Regions from separate parts of the Erwinia magellanica genome, predicted to be linked through region 4. Evidence: predicted binding sites of a transcription regulator. Region 4 holds the regulator's gene; each other region holds the start of a gene.
The links. The regulator CRP, encoded in region 4, controls carbon source genes, mostly activating them, when cyclic AMP is high. The targets are predictions, from matches to a motif close to ATGTGANNNNNNTCACAT.
Positions count from the first base shown of each region.

Region 1: a site for CRP is predicted at 1,510-1,527, ahead of cdd (cytidine deaminase). Genes of this name have one in related genera too.
Region 2: a site for CRP is predicted at 1,015-1,032, ahead of AAH450_RS14025 (YjcB family protein). Genes of this name have one in related genera too.
Region 3: a site for CRP is predicted at 1,401-1,418, ahead of AAH450_RS10270 (ABC-F family ATPase). Genes of this name have one in related genera too.

Region 1 is NZ_JBCHVC010000001.1:454,062-457,203, reverse strand. It holds gene metG (methionine--tRNA ligase) at 1-150, shown strand, start outside; gene AAH450_RS02075 (CidA/LrgA family protein) at 376-771, shown strand; gene AAH450_RS02070 (CidB/LrgB family autolysis modulator) at 764-1,456, shown strand; gene cdd (cytidine deaminase) at 1,584-2,468, shown strand; gene AAH450_RS02060 (NAD-dependent malic enzyme) at 2,637-3,142, shown strand, end outside.
Region 2 is NZ_JBCHVC010000003.1:491,562-494,703, forward strand. It holds gene AAH450_RS14020 (diguanylate cyclase DgcN/YfiN) at 1-366, opposite strand, end outside; gene AAH450_RS14025 (YjcB family protein) at 1,145-1,426, shown strand; gene AAH450_RS14030 (ATP-grasp fold amidoligase family protein) at 1,482-2,432, opposite strand; gene AAH450_RS14035 (MATE family efflux transporter) at 2,440-3,142, opposite strand, start outside.
Region 3 is NZ_JBCHVC010000002.1:632,555-635,696, reverse strand. It holds gene AAH450_RS10270 (ABC-F family ATPase) at 1-1,372, opposite strand, end outside; gene AAH450_RS10265 (sugar porter family MFS transporter) at 1,479-2,966, opposite strand.
Region 4 is NZ_JBCHVC010000004.1:51,410-54,551, reverse strand. It holds gene AAH450_RS14770 (YccS/YhfK family putative transporter) at 1-1,481, opposite strand, end outside; gene crp (cAMP-activated global transcriptional regulator CRP) at 1,540-2,172, opposite strand; gene AAH450_RS14760 (OsmC family protein) at 2,481-2,894, shown strand; gene AAH450_RS14755 (phosphoribulokinase) at 2,933-3,142, opposite strand, start outside.

The DNA.
Region 1 (3,142 bases), on a different contig from region 4:
CGCATGACGGTGGTGGTGGCAAACCTCGCGCCGCGTAAGATGCGCTTTGGCGTCTCGGAAGGCATGGTGCTCTCAGCCGGTCCTGGCGGAAAAGATCTCTTTATCCTGGGTGCCGACAGCGGTGCTCAGCCAGGGATGCAGGTTAAATAACCGCTTAACACTGCGCAGTTAAAACACGCAAAGGGGTGAATAATTTCACCCCTTTTTAATTGCTTATTCCCTTCTGCCTGAAAAGAGTTACAGAACCCCTTCCTGACCCAATACGCTGCCCCCAGAGCAGCCGTTCCGGACAACTCATCAGCCTGCACTCTGTGACCCGTAGCACGTTTTCTCGTTTCGTCGTATGATTAACGTTCTTAAAACCAGGAGTTTATCATGCGCAGCGTGCTCTCCGTGGGCGGACAATATCTTCGCGCCTTCCTTATTCTTTATCTCTGTCTCTATGCCGGGACTGGCGTAGCAGCCCTGCTTCCGGTGATTATTCCTGGCAGCATACTGGGCATGCTTATCCTGTTCGGCTTACTCGCTTTACAAATCCTGCCTGTTGACTGGGTGAAACCCGGAAGCACCCTGCTGATCCGCTATATGGGGCTGCTGTTTGTGCCGATCAGCGTCGGGATTATGAGCTATACCGACATTCTCAGCGCGCAGTTTGGCCCGATTGTGGTCTCCTGCGTCCTGAGCACCTTTATTGTGCTGATCACCGTTGGGCTGGCCTCCCACAAATTGCACAGCCGCCCGCTGAAAAAGCCAGGAGCTGCGGATGAGTGATATCTGGTGGTCGCTGCCGCTGACGGTGGTGGTGTTTTTTGCGGCTCGCATGCTGGCCGCAAAAGTTAAGATCTCGCTGGTCAATCCCTTGCTGGTGTCGATGGCGGTAATTATCCCGCTGCTGCTGCTTATCCAGATGCCTTACACGCGCTATTTCCAGGGGAGTTCCCTGCTTAATCAGCTTCTTCAGCCTTCTGTGGTAGCGCTGGCAATTCCCCTTTACGAACAGATGCATCAAATCCGCGCGCGCTGGAAAGCGATCATCGGCGTCTGCTTTATGGGCAGTATCACGGCGATGGTCTCCGGTACAGCCATTGCGCTCTGGATGGGAGCCACGCCGCAGATAGCCGCCACGCTGATGCCGAAATCCGTGACCACGCCAATTGCCATGGCTGTCTCCGGCACGCTGGGAGGCATTCCTGCTATCAGTGCCATCTGTGTGCTGATTGCGGGTGTGCTGGCCGCAGTATTTGGCCACATGGTCCTCAACCTGCTGAAAATCAGCGGCAAGCCGTCACGGGGTTTAGCTATCGGTAACGCTTCCCACGCTCTGGGCACCGCCCGCTGTGCAGAACTGGATTATCAGGAAGGGGCTTACAGCTCGCTGGCGCTGGTGATCTGCGGGATTATTACTTCTCTGCTGGCCCCCTTTATGTTTCCGTTGCTGATGCACCTCTGGGGTTAAAATTTGCGATGGATCGCGCAATTTGCAATTCACTTTCATAAATTGCATTGCTTGTGTGATTTCAATCACATATAACTCTTCGGGTGCCCGCTACACTCAGCGGCCGTTTATGTGAAAGAGGCCTATTATGCACCCACGTTTTCACGCTGCGTTTGCCACGCTGCCTTCAGCTCTGCAAACCGCTCTGCAACCCGTTCTCTCTTCAGCCGATTTTCAGGCTTTCCTGACACCGATGCAGATTGCCGATATCAAATCCCAGACCGGGCTTGATGACCAGCAACTGGCGTTTTCCCTGCTGCCGCTGGCTGCGGCCTGCGCCGTAGCGCCGCTGTCGAATTTTAATGTGGGAGCAGTGGCCAGAGGCACCAGCGGCCATCTCTATTTTGGCGCAAATATGGAGTTCGTTAGCGCCACCATGCAGCAAACCGTGCATGCCGAGCAGAGCGCCGTGACCCATGCCTGGCTGCGCGGCGAGAAGGCGCTGGAAGCCATTACCGTGAATTACACGCCATGCGGCCACTGCCGCCAGTTTATGAATGAACTCAACAGCGGCACGGCGCTTGGCATCAATCTGCCCGGACGTGAACCTGCCACGCTGGCAGATTACCTGCCGGATGCTTTCGGCCCCCGTGACCTGGCTATCAAAACGCTGCTGATGGATGAGATCGATCACGGTTTAGTGATTAAAGGCGATCCGCTGTCTCAGGCCGCCCTGGAGGCTGCCAGCCGAAGCCATGCCCCTTATACCCAGGCCTGGAGCGGCGTGGCGTTACAGGCCGCCGACGGCACCATTTTTGCCGGTCGCTATGCGGAAAATGCCGCCTTTAACCCCAGCCTGCCGCCGTTACAGGCCGCGCTGAATTTGCTCAGTCTGTCGGGACATGATGTGTTTCAGATCCAGCGCGCCGTGCTGGCAGAAGCACCGGATGCTAAAGTTATTCAGCGACAGGCGACGCTGGCAACGCTTCAGGCGCTGGGCTGCGCCAATGTCACCACCATTCCTCTGGTCTGAAGCCTTCTTAAGCTGGTGACTTTATGATGCAGGCCTCGCCTGCGTCTCTCCGCAAATATTGAATAAAAACCGTTCCTTTTGTTAACTCCCGTTAACAAAAGCTGTACTTTCAGACTAAATATTTTAGGATTGGCGCACAACGTCACGATCCGAATGAGTATTGATTACATGGAACTCGAATACGAAAGTAAACGACCGCTGTATATCCCTTATGCCGGCCCTATTTTGCTGGAATTCCCCCTGTTAAATAAGGGCAGCGCCTTCTCTGTTGAAGAGCGTAATGAATTCAACCTGCGTGGCCTGCTGCCGGAAACGGTAGAGACAATTGAAGAGCAGGCTCAACGCGCCTGGCGTCAGTTCCAGGACTTCAAAAACGATAACGATAAACACGTCTACCTGCGCAATATTCAGGACACCAACGAAACCCTGTTCTACCGGCTGCTGGATAATCATCTTGAAGAGATGATGCCCATTATTTATACGCCAACCGTGGGCGCAGCCTGTGAGCACTTCTCGGAAATTTATCGTCGTGCCCGTGGCGTATTTATCTCTTATCCGAACCGCGACAACATTGAAGATATGTTGCAAAACGCCACCAAACAGAACGTGAAGGTGATTGTGGTCACCGACGGTGAGCGGATCCTGGGTCTGGGTGACCAGGGTATCGGCGGCAT
Region 2 (3,142 bases), on a different contig from region 4:
TCCCGGACCTTCAGCATGTCGGGTGCCGGAAGCTGGCCAGTTGACCAGCACCTTTTTATTGGCATCAAGAACCCTGGCCTGACCGAACTCTGCTGTTGCCGCAATTTGCCGGACAATATCGCTGGCGGTGGCACTGTCGCCCCCTAACACCGCGGGTTCCAGACTGTAGCCCAGCGTAGTGGCGACCAGTTGAAGGTTATTTTCTGCATAACTGCGCAGCGCAAACAGAGACAGCACCGACAGCGAGCCCCCGCTGAACATCAGCGACACGACAATGATCGCCAGATAGATGCGTTGCAGAGATTTGCGCAGCGTCGGCAATGGCTTTTGGCCCGTTGTTACAGCCTGCTCAGAATAGTCAGACATGCCTCCTCCCTCGCCTGAATGGCGGTGAATGAGCGTTGAGTTAAAAACACAAAAGCTCCTTTCTGTTTTTATTGCCCGCTGCTGACCAATTAAGCCGTTATTCAGTGAGCTAATTTTCAGGCAAAGCCTGCCCGTCCCGTAAAATGCAAAGGGATGAGAGGTAAGGATTTTGATTAAGAAAAAGCCTACAGCCCATGGGCGGGTTGCACAACGTTTAGCAGGTCGGATTCATCCCAAAGAGGAAATTTGACTTAATCCTGAAATAACAGAGGCGCAAAACGCCACGCAAATTAGCTATCAACTAAATGGCGGATTAACTTCCCTTACCGCCGGAAAGATAACGCTAAGGGGCAGCGTAAAATAATAAGCCAGACCTTTAGTTAATAGAATTAATTGTCATTTCCCGTCTCAAAAATCAGCCTGCCTCCGGCTCCGCTAATAATATTCTTAATAACGAAATCATGTTTTTCTGACGAACAGCGTACTGGCAAGCGCTGTTCCGGCATGATGCCACAGTAATAATTCAGCTATTCACGATTTATGGAATAATTATGTAAACCTCAGGAAATAAAAGCTTATTTAGCACCGCCGCAAAAAACTACCATACCAGGGCTAAATTTTATTCAAATTTTAAAATCGAGTGATATAATGTGACCGTCATCACACTTCTGCGCCTCTTTGTGTCTGCTCAGATAGAAAGTAACCTGGCAACTTTTCATCTGAACGGGTGATGACGCGGCCTTTTGTCAGGGCAGTCTTACCTGGAGTATAAACAGATATGGGTACCTTAACCGCTAGCCTGGTATTGATGAGATGGGAACTGGTTAGTGCAGTAATGATGTTTTTAGCCAGCACCTTTAACGTGAAGTGCCGTAAAACCAGCCGTAACGGCATCGCTTTCATTTTTACTGGTGTAGGGATCGGCATGTCATGCTGGTTCGTTACAGGGCTGTTAGGCATCACCTTGAGTATGGAAAATCTGCACAACTTCTGGCACATCACTAAAGATGTGTTCATCGACGTCATGAGCCACACCCCTACTGATTATCCTATGCCCTGAAAACAAGCGAGCCGATTTCTCCCGGAGAAACGGCTCGTTAATCCGATCGGGTAATTCAGATCTTTTTAAGCGCTACCGGCAGTGGCGTGACGTCAGAAGTCGCGGGCAGATTAGCCGCCTTCTTTTCCTGTAGCCACATATCACCCATCATTTTATCCAGACCCATATCAAGCCCAGTTACCAGGCCAGCACCCGGCGTAAAGGTAAGCTCACCAAAGTAAATCTGCCCTTCATTGATGTACCAGTCTACCCGCACATAGTCAAAATCACTGGCCAGCTTCTTACTGAGTGCCAGCGCCTTTTCCAGCGTTTCTCTGTCGCCGCTGATATCCAGCCCCGTGTCACGGATTTTGTAGAAGCACTGTTGCAGGCTGTTCACATAAAAGTTCATAGAGAGTGGCGCATTACCGCAGCGGTTGTAGATAATCTGCAGAACATACTCAAAGTTGCCATCTTTCTTGTTGAACATGTGGAATTTATAATCCACAGCGGCAAGTTTACCGTCGCCCACATACTCCTCCACAACAATCCGCGGCTTAATATAGCGGTAATGGATCTCACGGGAATGGTGTGAGAAATCGCGGCTCAGCCACTCTTCACAGCGTTTAACCAACAGCTGTTTCTGAATACAGTCCGGCTCTTCCAGCAATATTTCTACCATACCAGAACCATGGTTCGGTTTAATCACGGTATTTTTAAGCGATTTAAGACCAAGCAGCGTGATCGGGTCTGCCGTTTCATGCAGCATGGGAATTAAATACTCTTCACCAATTGTTTTTGCTATGTAGTCGCGCACCAGAAATTTATCCGAAAGGTTGCCATAGCGAACATAGTCGCCGGTAACAAATTTCCTGTACAAAATCTTCTCATTAAATAACTTTGGCTGGTGTATGTTAGGTAACCGCTTAAATCTGTGAAAATAATGAATTCTGTCCTGATAGGACCAAGGCATTTTTTTAAGCAGGTATAAGACGCCTTTTCTCAATTCTGCTTTGAGTTTTAACATTTTTACCTCATTTGTAGGTTTTGTAGTTGAGTGAGGAAAGCTGTATTTTAAGAATGACACCATTCTTAAAGAGATAATTCATTACCGTCAGGGAGAGCAGTTCTGTTACCAGTACGCTCCAGGCAGCACCTGTTAATCCCCAGAAACGGATGAAAAACCAGTTGGTTATTACGCTAATCACCACCAGTAAAACAATCTTAACCAGCAGATAATTAAAACCACCTTCTTTCACCATATAGCGGTAAGCTACTGTTCCCATTGCCGAAAAGCAGGTTGCCAATGACAATAACGTAACGAGGTTTCCCGATTGTGTGTAGTCATGCCCATAAAGGGTAGTGATGATCTTTTCGCCAAACAGCGCGACGACAAGAAGCATCAAAAATGAAACTGCCATAACATAGCCATTCAGCCTTGCGGCCAGTTTTACTGCCACATCCGCGCGCTCCCTGAAAATCTCAGAAAAACAGGATGTAATGATTGCCACTGGAATAAAGATCCAGGAGGCAGAAATCGTATTGGCGGCGGTAAACAGCCCCAGCTCGTGCGCTGACCCCCAGCCCACCAGGAAAAACTGCGCCAGCTTCACCTGTATCGAAATAAACACGCTGGATATAGCCAGCGGTAAGCCCGCATGCAGCAGATAACGCAGATAGCTTCTGTGCTTGCGTTTAGGTGGTGGGCTGATGCTGTTTGCCTGATAGAAGCGGCTA
Region 3 (3,142 bases), on a different contig from region 4:
TCGGTTTTTGCATCATCAGCTTACCGAACAGCATACGACCCTTTTCGCCCCCGGAAAGTACCTTAGCGGGCTTCTTGATATCATCCTGGCTGAAGAGTAAGCGACCCAGGATACCGCGTACGGCCTGCTCATCATCGCTCTCCTGCTTCCACTGGCTCATCCAGTCGAATACGCTCAGGTCATCCGCGAAGTCGTGGGCGTGATCCTGCGCGTAGTAGCCGATCTGCGCATTTTCAGACCATTTCACTTCACCCGCATCGGGCTGCAATTCCCCGACCAGCGTTTTCAGCAGCGTTGTTTTACCGATACCGTTCGGCCCGATGATAGCCAGCTTCTCGCCCACTTCCAGCAGCAGGTTAACGTTTTTAAACAACGGCCCCTGATCGAACCCTTTGGTCAGCGACTCAAGCTGCAAAGCATTACGGAACAGCTTTTTATCCTGATCGAAGCGGATAAACGGGTTCTGTCGGCTGGAAGCTTTAACTTCTTCCAGCTTGATTTTATCGATCTGCTTCGCACGTGAAGTTGCCTGACGCGACTTAGAGGCGTTGGCACTGAAGCGGCTGACAAAGGACTGCAACTCGTTGATCTGCGCTTTTTTCTTGGCGTTATCAGAGAGCAGGCGCTCACGCGACTGCGTTGCCGCAGTCATGTATTCGTCGTAGTTGCCCGGATAAACGCGCAGCTCGCCGTAGTCCAGATCCGCCATATGAGTACAGACCATGTTCAGGAAGTGACGGTCATGCGAAATGATGATCATGGTGCTGTTGCGCTCGTTCAGCACCTGTTCCAGCCAGCGAATAGTATCGATGTCCAGGTTGTTCGTGGGTTCGTCGAGCAGCAGAATTTCCGGGTTAGAGAAGAGCGCCTGTGCCAACAGCACGCGCAGTTTCCAGCCTGGTGCGACTTCGCTCATCGGGCCGTAATGCTGCTCCAGCGGGATGCCCACGCCCAGCAGCAGTTCGCCCGCGCGCGCTTCTGCGGTGTAACCGTCCATTTCGCCATATTTGACTTCCAGGTCGGCAACTTTGTAGCCATCTTCCTCGGTCATTTCTGGCAGCGAGTAGATCCGGTCACGCTCCTCTTTCACTTCCCAAAGCTCGCCGTGGCCCATGATTACGGTATCCAGCACGGTATACTCTTCAAAGGCGAACTGATCCTGACGCAGCTTACCGATACGCTCGTTAGGGTCGAGCGACACGTTGCCGCCGGAAGGAACCAGGTCCCCGCCCAGAATTTTCATAAAGGTGGACTTGCCGCTACCGTTGGCACCGATCAGGCCATAGCGGTTACCGCCGCCAAATTTGACAGAGATGTTTTCGAACAGCGGCTTACTGCCAAACTGCATGGTGACGTTGCTGGAAACTAGCACAGGGATTGCCTTTCGTTTGCGATGGAGAATGTGAACCAGCGCGCATTATGCCAAAAAAAAGGGGCGGCGAATACACCACCACCCCGCAGAGCATAGTTAGTTTTCGTTAATGGCTTTCCAGCTCACGTTTTGGCGCGGGCATCGGCCGCGTTTCCACCTCATCGCTCAGCCAGTCATGCAGGTAATGTTCTATCTGTTCCAGGCTGCGGTTACGGGTTTCCGGCACGCATTTGATTACAAACAGCGCCCCGAAAAGTCCGATAAAGGCGAAGATAAAGAAGGCGCCTGCCAGACCCACTGTCGCCAGAAGAAGCGGGAAAGTAAGAGAAATAAGGAAGTTGGCAATCCACATAGCGAAGACGGCACCGCCCATAAAGATGCCGCGCAGGCGGGTCGGGAAGATTTCTGACAGCAGCAGCCAGGTAACGGGAGAGAGCGCCCCTTGCTGGAAGCTCAGGAACATCAGCATGCCCAGCAGCACCAGATATCCCCGGAAAACGTCAACCTCACCGTTAATCGTTTCCGGCATCAGATAACTCACGGCACCGATAAACAGCAGGCAGGCAGTACAGCCGAACTGGCCAATCATGGTCATGGTACGGCGCCCAATTTTCCCCAGCAGCCAGATGCCCACAAAGGTCATCAATACCGAGATCGCGCCGTTAGCGATAGTAGCAAACAGCGCCGCGTCGGTACTCATGCCCACGGCCTTCAGCATGGTGGGAGCGTAATACATAATGGTGTTCACGCCGGAGAGCTGTTGAATAACCGCCACCCCCACGCCAATCAGGAACAGCCTGAACAGCCAGGGCTTTTTCAGCTCACGCAGGCTGGGCGGCGCTCTGTTTTCATCTTCAGCGAGCGTTTCCTCAATTTCGGTCATCTCCCAATCCACGTCGCCTTTAGCGCGCGTGCGTTCCAGCACTTTACGCGCCTCGGCCAGCCGTCCTTTCATTGCATACCAGCGTGGCGTATCGGGCATAAACATCATACCAAACCAGAGTGCAACAGCGGGAATGGTGGCAATGGCCAGCATCCAGCGCCAGGTGCTTTCGCCGCCCCACGCTGCGTTAAAACCGGCGTTGGAGATATAGGCCAGCATCTGGCCGGAAACGATCATTAACTCCTGTAGCGTTACCAGCTGTCCGCGTTTGTTGGCCGGCGCAATTTCCGCAATATAGACCGGCACCGTGGCAGCGGCGCCACCTACAGCCACCCCCAGCACCAGGCGGAAGAAAATCATCCAGTGCACATCCGGTGCCAGTGAGGTTCCCAACGCCCCGACGGCGAAGATCACCGCAAGGATAATGATGATTTTCCTGCGCCCGGCGGCAGCGGCGAAATGACCAGAGAAGAGTGCGCCAAAAGCTGCGCCAAACAGCAGAGAACTGGTGACCAGCCCGGTGGTAAATGGCGTTAAGTGCAGCTCATTACCCATAAACAGCAGCGCACCTGAGATAACGCCCGTGTCATAACCAAACAGCAGGCCGCCCAGCGTGGCAATAACGGCGATAACTTTTACAAAGGGTTCGGCAGGCGTCTCACTGTTGGGGCCAGAAGCCCGACTGGGGGTTATGTACTGTTCTTTTGCCATGGTGGTTTTCTACCTCTTATTTTTACCGGGTGGAAAGGAACGGATCAGAGAAAGTCACGATGTCATAACATTCAACTGGTATGGCAAACAATTTAGTTTATTTTTTTCATTTTCATTAACAATGAAAATTAAATTTTGAGACCTGGCGCGCATCTCACCGATCAATCTGTGACCAA
Region 4 (3,142 bases):
CAGCCCATCAGCGTATCAAGCAGGCGGGGCAGCAGGAAGTCCGCGCCGTTAAGTGACAGCAGCTGAAGGGACCAGACCGCGGTCACCGTGAAGCCAATCATTGCGAAGCCGTAGAATTTACGGATAAACAGATAGCTGATAAGCGTAATCGCCAGCATCACCAGCAGCACCACCGATTCTGGCGCATGAAGGCGCAGCGTGATGGCGGCGATAATCAGTCCCGCCAGGGTGCCCAGCGCACGGTGCTGGATCCGCACGCGGGTTGCGCTGTAGCCGTTCTGGCTGACAAACATCACCGTCATCAGGATCCAGTAAGGCTTCGGCAAATTAAAGAACAGCGCCAGCGAGCTGGCAAAAGTCAGCATCACGGCAAAGCGGGAGGCAGTGCGCAGCGCGGCTGATTTCAGCGACAGATAGCTTCTGATAGCGGGTAACAAGGGCAGACGACGCTGGCGGTCAGCCATCAAATCCCGCTGATACAGAGGCCGCTGGGTACGTAAAACCCTGGCGATACGGCTGAAATGATAATAACAAAAGGTGCCCACCGGATTGTCCGGGTGCTGGCGGGAGATCTTCTCCAGCGCCTGTAGCTGCTTATCCATCGTGAAGCGTTCAGGCAGCTTGTGATAAAGAATATCGTCAGCCAGTACGCGAAGCCGGGCGGCGATGGTTTGCGCATTCCAGCGGATCACCGCTTCAGCATGGCTCTGCTCTACCAGCTTCTGAACCTCTTCGGGCTGATGCAGGCTGACCGAAATATGTTCCTGCAAATCCAGCGCCACCTGGAACGCTCTGGTCAGGCGTTTGTGATGGTTATAGCGGGTGGCAGAGAGCATATGCATCTGCTGGTAGCAGGTAGTGATCAGATCGACAGCTTTCTGCTGCCGGGCCAGCAGTGGTGGCAGCGCCTTTTCAGGATCTGTCAGCTGGGTCAGCAGGGAATATTTGGCTTCGCAGTAGCCCGCCAGCTCGCGGTAGAGCAGGCTGAGCGTCTCCCGCATCGGCTGCTCTTTCCACAGCCAGAACCAGAACCAGTTAAAAAGGCCATACCAGATGGTGCCCAGCACGTAGAGCATTGGCGGTTCCCATATTGGCATCCGGCCAGCCAGGCTGAGGGTGAAAATAGCGGCAATCAGCGAGCCGGGCAGCAGTCGGCCATGCAGCGGGCTGATCTCACCGGTTATGCCCAGCAGCATCGTCATGGTGAAGAGAATAGCGGGTAAAGGCACCGCATGTCCGCCCAGATACTGGATCAGGAAGCTGCTGAAGGCGAACAGGCTTCCGCCGATGATCAGGCGTTTGAAGAAGCGTTTGTGAGGAGTATCAAGACCAGCGATGTTGCAACAGGCAGGCACTAAAGAGAAAAGCAGGCCCCGTTGCAGGTCACCCAGCAGCCAGCCGACAGCCACCGGTAAGCAGAGCACCAGCGTCTGGCGCAGCGCGTAGTTCACTTCAGGGTGATAGATCAGTCGACGCCACATCACTCCGTACCAAATAAAAAGGCGCAACAAGAGCTGTTGCGCCGTGGATCAGAGCCGATCAGCGTGTGCCGTAGACAACGATGGTTTTACCATGTGCTGAGATCAGGTTCTGATCTTCCAGCATTTTCAGAATACGGCCTACGGTTTCGCGTGAGCAGCCAACAATCTGCCCAATCTCCTGACGGGTGATTTTGATCTGCATCCCGTCCGGGTGGGTCATGGCGTCGGGTTGCTTCGCCAGGTTGAGCAGGGTCTGCGCAATGCGACCTGTGACATCAAGGAAAGCTAAATTGCCCACTTTCTCTGAGGTAACCTGAAGTCGACTCGCCATCTGTGCCGAGAGGCGCATCAGAATGTCAGGGTTGACCTGAATAAGCTGACGGAATTTTTTATAAGAGATTTCAGCCACTTCACAGGCTGTTTTCGCACGTACCCACGCGCTACGCTCCTGACCTTCTTCAAACAGGCCAAGTTCGCCAATGAAGTCACCCTGGTTGAGGTAAGAGAGGATCATCTCTTTGCCTTCTTCATCCTTGATAAGCACCGCTACTGCGCCTTTGACGATGTAGTAGAGGGTTTCTGCCTTTTCACCCTGATGAATCAGCGTGCTCTTGGATGGATACTTATGAATATGGCAATGTGACAGGAACCATTCAAGTGTCGGGTCTGTTTGCGGTTTGCCGAGAACCATTCGCTGTTATCCTCTGTTGTCATCGTGCCTAAATACAGGGGCAGAGTTCCCTGTCAGGCGTTGAAATAATCAAGCGTTTCCCATCAGGAAATGTATTCGGGCCTCTGTGAAAAGCCTGGCTCGTTATGTTGTCTTGTTTCGTCGTGCCTGTAGAGTACTGACGAAAATATTACAGCTTTGTTTGTAGCACAGCTTTCAGTGAGTGTCTTCTGTTGTCTCGCTTCAGCATAGTGTGAAAACTGCCACATTGCCGTTTTTCAGGCTAAAGCGTAATCTGATGTTAACTAAATGAATTAGAGGAACTTGTTATGCAGGCTCGGGTCAAGTGGGTTGAAGGGTTAACGTTTTTGGGAGAATCCTCATCGGGACACCAGGTATTGATGGATGGAAACGCCGGGGATAAAGCGCCAAGTCCTATGGAAATGGTGCTGATGGCTGCGGGTGGATGCAGCGCCATCGACGTGGTCTCTATTCTGCAAAAGGGCCGTCATAACGTAAAGGATTGCGAGGTGAAGCTCACCTCAGAGCGGCGCGAAGAGGCTCCCCGCCTCTTCACCCATATTAATCTGCACTTTATTATCAGCGGCGTCGGGCTGAGTGACAAAGCCGTCTCGCGCGCTGTCGATCTTTCGGCAGAGAAGTATTGCTCTGTGGCGCTGATGCTGGGTAAAGGGGTTAATATGACCCACAGCTATGAAGTGATCGAATTACAGGAAAAGTAGATCGCTGAGCAGGGGAGTAACGTCTGTTTACCGGGGCGTTACTCAATTTTCTTGCCCTGAATCAGACGTTTAACCAACGGCCCCATAATCAGCTCCATTGCCAGCCCCATTTTCCCGCCCGGCACCACCAGCGTATTGATATGCGAGATAAAGGATCCCTGTAGCATCGACAACAGGTAGGGGAAGTCAATATCTTCCAGCGCCTGGAAGTGGATCACCACAAAGCTTTCATCCAGCGAAGGGATAGC